Linked DNA regions of Hahella chejuensis KCTC 2396. The protein of the gene in region 1 interacts with the protein of each later gene in a pairwise test. Links are inferred from orthologs where the notes say so. Each region holds a gene or a part of one and is shown in the gene's direction. Other genes may lie near its edges. The genes, in order: mrdA and HCH_RS26875.

Evidence for each region.
Region 2: the proteins of mrdA (region 1) and HCH_RS26875 interact in binary tests that used the Escherichia coli proteins (3 or more experiments, as listed by UniProt). The link is inferred for Hahella chejuensis KCTC 2396 from one-to-one orthologs.

Annotation. Positions count from the first base shown.
Region 1 is NC_007645.1:5,960,940-5,964,162, reverse strand. What follows is about bases 305-3,202. They hold mrdA (penicillin-binding protein 2), read left to right. Parts: upstream 305-769; coding sequence 770-2,635; downstream 2,636-3,202. Other genes in these bases: rodA (rod shape-determining protein RodA), read left to right, coding at 2,734-3,202; rlmH (23S rRNA (pseudouridine(1915)-N(3))-methyltransferase RlmH), read left to right, coding at 305-486. Also shown: more of rlmH, read left to right, coding at 16-304; more of rodA, read left to right, coding at 3,203-3,223. UniProt on the Escherichia coli protein: Catalyzes cross-linking of the peptidoglycan cell wall. Responsible for the determination of the rod shape of the cell. Is probably required for lateral peptidoglycan synthesis and maintenance of the correct diameter during lateral and centripetal growth.
Region 2 is NC_007645.1:6,109,142-6,112,506, forward strand. What follows is about bases 102-3,141. They hold HCH_RS26875 (penicillin-binding protein 1A), read left to right. Parts: upstream 102-435; coding sequence 436-2,847; downstream 2,848-3,141. Other genes in these bases: HCH_RS26870 (pilus assembly protein PilM), read right to left, coding at 102-258; HCH_RS26880 (malic enzyme-like NAD(P)-binding protein), read right to left, coding at 2,905-3,141. In the rest of the region: more of HCH_RS26870, read right to left, coding at 1-101; more of HCH_RS26880, read right to left, coding at 3,142-3,365. UniProt on the Escherichia coli protein: Cell wall formation. Synthesis of cross-linked peptidoglycan from the lipid intermediates.

The DNA of each region.
Region 1 (3,223 bases):
GATTAAAGAATTACAGTGCGGATAAAGCTAATCGCAGTGGGCGGTAAAATGCCTGGCTGGGTTGAGCAGGGTTATAACGAGTACGTTAAACGTATGCCTCGTGACATGCCCTTGCAGCTCATCGAAATACCCATGCCCAGGCGTCAAAAGAACGCGGACCCGCATAAGCTCAAGATCCAGGAAGGAGAGAGCATTTTGCAGTCACTGGGTTCCGGCGATCATGTCGTCGCATTGGAAGTCGAAGGCAAGTCATGGTCCACTCCCCAATTGTCGCAACAAATGGAGCGCTGGCGCATGTCCGGGCAGGATGTCGCTTTGCTGGTGGGAGGACCGGACGGGCTGAGCGATGCGTGTCGAGCGAGAGCGAATCAACAATGGTCGCTGTCGCCGTTGACGCTGCCGCATCCGTTGGTTCGAGTGCTGCTCGCGGAGCAGCTTTATCGAGCCTGGACCATATTGCAAGGACATCCTTACCACCGGGAATAATCAATATACCGGCGTCAGGCCTGATCAAGGCGGGGAGACCAAGCGGGCGGGCCGCACAGACGGCCCCGGCCCTGATTGAGGGCGGCTCCAAATTGAAGATTGACTGAGTCGTTTCCCGAATTAAAGGAGAAAAGGAGGTAAGTATGGGAATAATGGAAAGATAGTAAGTACCGTCCTCGGATAGATAGGACTAAGATAATAGCGCCTGCGTCCGCGACCAGAATAATATCTACCGGCGGAGCCTGACATAACCAGCAACTGACGGTATTGACCACAAAGAGCCATGGCTTCCCGAGAGCTGAAAGACCACTTCCGCGAGCAACGCATTTTTTTCCAACGGGCCATTTGGGCTGCACTGGGAGTGATCGCCTTGAGCCTTGCGCTGTTTGCGCGCTATTACTACCTGCAAATCAGCCAACACGAAGTCTACAAGACCCTTTCTGACCGTAACCGCATGCAGTTGCAATCCATCACGCCCACTCGTGGCTTGATCTATGATCGCAATGGCGTGTTGCTGGCGGATAATCAGCCTACGTTTTCCCTCACATTGGTGAAAGAAAGAACGCAAGATCTGGAAGCCACAATCGCGGAACTACAAGACATTCTTGAGATTACAGAAGATGACGTTGAGTCGTTTCGCAAGCGGATGGGGCAGCGTAGGCGTCCATACGAATCGGTGACATTGAAGTCAAGGCTGACGGAAGAGGAGATCGCTCGCATCGCCGTGAACCGACACCGACTTGCGGGCGTTGAAGTCGAGGCTGAGTTGATCCGCTACTATCCGCTGGGCGACACCCTGGCTCATGTGCTGGGATATGTCGGCCGCATCAGCGAGCGGGAGTTGAAGCAGGTCGACCCCGCCAATTACAGCGGCACGCAGTATTACGGCAAACTTGGCGTGGAGCGTCATTATGAAAGCCTGCTGCATGGCTCCGTTGGCTATCAGACAGTGGAAACTGACGCGCGGGGGCGGGTTTTAAGAGTTCTGGATCGTGCTGCGCCAACCCCTGGCTCCGATATTTCCTTGTACCTGGATGTCAATCTGCAGCGCGCCGCCATAGAGGCGCTGGATGGCAGACGGGGCGCGGTCGTGGCGATAGAGCCTTCCACCGGCGGGATACTTGCGCTGGTCAGTACGCCCAGTTTTGATCCCAACCTGTTTGTCACCGGCATCGACTCCGCGACCTATAAAGCATTGCAGGATTCACCTGACATTCCTCTTTTTAACCGCGCGCTGCGGGGGCAATATCCGCCCGGCTCCACCGTCAAACCGTTTCTGGGTCTGGCGGGATTGGATACGGAAACCATCAACGTTAATACCCGGATATGGGATCCGGGGTGGTATCAGCTTAAAAACGATGACCGCAAGTATCGCGATTGGAAGCGCTCCGGCCATGGCTGGGTGGATCTCAATGCCTCCATTGAGCAATCGTGTGACGTTTTCTTCTACGATATGGCTTTCCGTATGGGGGTCGATAACATGTACGCCTATATGGCGCAGTTCGGCTTCGGTGAGCAGACGGTTTACGACATCGACGAAGCTCAGGATGGCATCTTACCCTCACGAGAGTGGAAGCGCGCGGCGCGGCGACTTCCCTGGTTCCCGGGCGACTCCTTGAATATGGGCATCGGTCAGGGCTTCATGCTTTCCACCCCCATGCAGTTGGCCACCGCCACGGCGGTTCTGGCTAATCGAGGCAAGTGGGTGCGTCCTCGTTTGATCAAGACACTGAATGAAAGTGAAGTGACGGATATTGAATCGCCGCCTGACGTCACGCTCAAGCAGGAGTGGTATTGGAACTATGTGATCAAGGCGATGGAAGGCGTTATGCATGGGCGTCATGGCACAGCCCGCTCCAGCGGTAAGGACTCACCCTACAAAATGGCGGGAAAAACCGGGACGGCGCAGGTAATCGGCATCAAACAGAATGCCGTGTATGACGCGGAAGCCATCGCTGAACGTCATCGTGACCACGCTCTTTTTGTCGGCTTTGCGCCAGTGGATAACCCCAAAATCGCAGTGGCGGTATTGGTTGAAAACGGGGGCGGAGGCAGCGGTGCGGCTGCGCCGGTGGCGCGCAAAATGTTTGACGCCCATTTGGTTGGACCCGAACTGGAACCGGGGCGGATGCAGGCGGCTTCGCCCTGAACTAGATTTGTATTGATGCGCGGGCGAGCCCCGTTGCGACTATTACTATAAACATTCGTCCCGACCAGAGTCGGGTGACGCAGATCGATACTTGGGATATGAAAAGCAGCGATTTCGTAAGGCAGTTACCCGGCGGTGAGGCGCATTTCAGTCGCCCTCGCACGCTCGCCAGCGTTCTTCACATCGACGTTCCGCTATTCACTTTGCTGCTGATTCTGGTGTTTGGCGGCTTGTTCGTGCTTTACAGCGGCAGTGAGAAAAGTATGTCCGATGTGGCCAGGCAAGGCATTCACTTCGGCATCGCTTCCGCCTTGATGCTGGTGCTGGCGAGATTTGATCCGCAGGTGTTCAGGCGTTGGGCTCCGTGGGTGTTTTTCCTTGGTTTGGCCGGCCTGGTGGCGGTACTGGTGGTCGGCAGCGACGCCAAAGGCGCTCAACGCTGGCTGAAGATTCCAGGCGTCGGCGTACGGGTGCAGCCATCTGAATTCATGAAACTGGCGGTGCCGATGATGGTGGCCTGGTATCTGTCGGACCGTATCCTGCCTCCTTCCTTTAAGCATATTATCGGGACGCTGATCATTATCTTTG
Region 2 (3,365 bases), 150 kb from region 1 along the record:
CGCAGAACCTGCGACTGCAACCGCCGCATGCTTGGTGCTGACCCGCGCTTTGCTGACAACTCTCGAGATCACTTCACCTACAGCTTCGGCATCATTGATATTCTTCTCAACGACTGCGTTCGGCGGCAAAGGCTCCACGGCGTAACTATCCACTCGATATCGACTGCCCTGCTGACTGAGTTCAATCAGCTTGACCGATGTAGAACTGATATCAAGCCCTAAGACCGGCTGTTTTTTCTTTCCAAATAGTCCAAACACAAAGTTGCCTTCTTATCGCACTACGGTTAAAAGGTTAAAGTCTGCTCTGAAAGCATAGCCAACATTCGAAGATTACTAAAATCTCCAGCGCAAAAAGCGTATAATCTGACTGTGTTATCCAAACCTAAAGAAATTTCTTAAATAATAGACATAGATTGTAAAGATGTCAGGAAAAACATGCGAAATTTTGTGAGGCTCTTACGATTTTTAAGTTGGATGTTCGCGGCGGGCCTCGCCGCCGGTATCGTTATTGCATCCAGCTTCTATCTTTTCTTATCGCCCAACTTGCCGGATGTGGAGCAACTAAGGTCCGTCCAACTCCAGACCCCACTGCGAATATATACCCGCGACCAGCAACTGTTAGGCGAATTTGGCGAAAAGCGAAGAACGCCCGTTTCCTACAACCAAATCCCTACAAACCTTGTCAACGCCTTCCTTGCCGCGGAAGACTCCGCTTTCTTCGAGCACCAAGGCGTAAATGTAAAGAGCTTGGCGCGCGCATCTTTGCAGCTTGCCAGTACTGGCCGCATTCAGTCCGGCGGCAGCACGATTACAATGCAAGTCGCAAAAAACTTCTTCCTCAGTCAGGAACGCACTTTCGACCGAAAATTCAATGAGATACTTTTGGCTTTAAAGATTGAGCGCGAACTTGAAAAACCGGAAATCCTTGAACTTTACCTAAACAAAATCTATCTAGGGAATAGGGCATATGGCATAGAAGCCGCAGCAAATGCTTATTATGGGAAGAGCATCAAAGAACTGACGCTTGCTCAGGCGGCAATGATCGCCGGCCTTCCTAAAGCCCCGTCAAAATACAACCCTATCGCATCACCAGATCGGGCGCTGATTCGCAGAAACTGGATACTAGGCCGTATGCAGGAGCTTGGTATGATTACTCCAGAACAGCAGGCCGAAGCCCGCAAGGCGCCAGTCACTGCCAGCTATCATGGCGCACAACCCGAGGCGAACGCGCCTTACGTAGCGGAAATGGCTCGTCAGGAAATCGTCAATCGCTTTGGCGTAGACGCCTATACCGACGGCTACAATGTCATTCTGACAATCGACAGCAAATTACAGAAGGAAGCGGATGCCGCCTTAAAGCGGGGACTCGTCGAATACAGCGAACGCCATGGCTACAAAGGTCCCGCCGGACACATAGATGCGCCAGAGGGTGATGAAGCGCTTAATATTGTCGTAGAGCGCTTAAAAGAGTTCCCCTCTGTTGGAGCTCTCAAGCCTGCATGGGTCGTCGCCGTCACAGAGAAGAAAGCGACTCTCTTAATGTCCTCCGGCGACACCGCCACACTACTCTGGGAAGGTATGGCCTGGGCGCGCAAGTACGTCCATGTTAACGAACGCGGCGGTTCTCCCAAGAAAGCGGAGGATATATTCAAGCAGGGCGACGTCATTTATGTGAAACAGCATGATGACAAACTGTTCCTCAGCCAGATTCCCAAGGTTCAAGGCGCCGTAGTGTCACTTGCGCCAGGAGATGGCGCCATTTTGGCGCTGACTGGCGGCTTTGACTTCTTCTTGAGCAAATTCAACCGCGCCACTCAGGCATTGAGACAACCCGGCTCCAACTTCAAACCTTTTGTTTATCTGGCGGCCCTGGAGAATGGAGCCACCGCCTCGACAACAATAAATGACGCTCCCGTTGTTTTTGAAGACGCCAATCTTGAGGACTCATGGCGACCGCAAAACTCATCCCTGAACTTTAACGGCCCAATGAGGCTAAGAAAGGCGCTTTATCAGTCCCGCAACCTTGTTTCTATACGCTTGCTGCAAAAAGTCGGTATCGACACAACCGTCAAATTCCTCTCGCAAGTCGGATTTGAGGAAAGCCGAATCCCTCGCAACCTCTCACTTGCTTTAGGCTCGGTTGAATACACGCCAATGAATGTAGTGTCGGGCTACGCGGCCATCGCCAACGGCGGATACAAAGTAAGCCCCTACCTTATAGACAAAGTCATCGACTATAACGGCAAAGTTGTTTATCAAAGTAATCCTGCTGTGGCGTGCAGCCAATGTGACAGCAATCGCAGGAATTCTGACAGCAAGGACCAACCTCAGAGCAATATTGCCCCCCCAATTGCTGACCCGAGGTCGGTCTATATTTTAAATAGCATCTTGCAAGACGTTATCAAGCGAGGCACTGCAACTAAAGCCTTGTCTCTTGGCAGAAGCGACCTTGCAGGAAAAACTGGCACAACCAATGATCAGGTTGACGCCTGGTTCTCTGGCTACAACGCTAATATTGCGACGACTGTTTGGGTAGGCTTTGATCAGCCGTCAACGCTAGGTCGTCGAGAATACGGCAGCCGCGCCGCACTCCCCATATGGATCGACTTTATGGAAGACGCCCTCAAAGATACACCAGAAGCACAGCTCAAGCAGCCGCCCGGCATAGTCACGGTCAAGATTGACCCGAACACCGGCGAGCGCGCTGCGCCCGGACAGGATGACGCGATTTTTGAAATGTTTAAGGCAGAGACTGTGCCACAAGTGGTGCGTCAAGACTCCCCTACCTATGACGGAGGGAGCAGCGGCTCCAGCGATACGCCGCTAATGGAGATGATTTTTAATTAGCCCTCCTTCATCCCAAAAAAAGCCGCGCAATTGCGCGGCTTTTTTTGGCAGCTCAAATCACACGATTTTAATATCGTCGATTGAGTTCAATGGATAGTGCTCTGGATAAGGCAAACGAGCCACACCTGAGTCAACCGCGGCTCTGGCGACAGCCGCACACACTTCGGTCAACAGACGAACGTCCATCGGCTTGGGGATAATATAGTTCTTACCAAACTCAAACTTTTCGCCGCCATATGCGTCCACCACATCCTGCGGCACTGGCTGTTTAGCCAGTTCACGAATAGCGTTCACTGCCGCGACTTTCATCTCTTCATTAATGGCGGTTGCACGCACATCAAGGGCGCCGCGAAATATGAAAGGGAAACCCAGAACGTTGTTAACTTGGTTCGGGTAATCAGAACGCCCGGTAGCCATGATCAAATCGTCACGAGCCGCCAACGCCAGCTCAGGCTTGATTTCCGGATCAGGGTTGGAGCACGCGAAAATCACCGGATTCGGCGCCATGCTCTTCAACA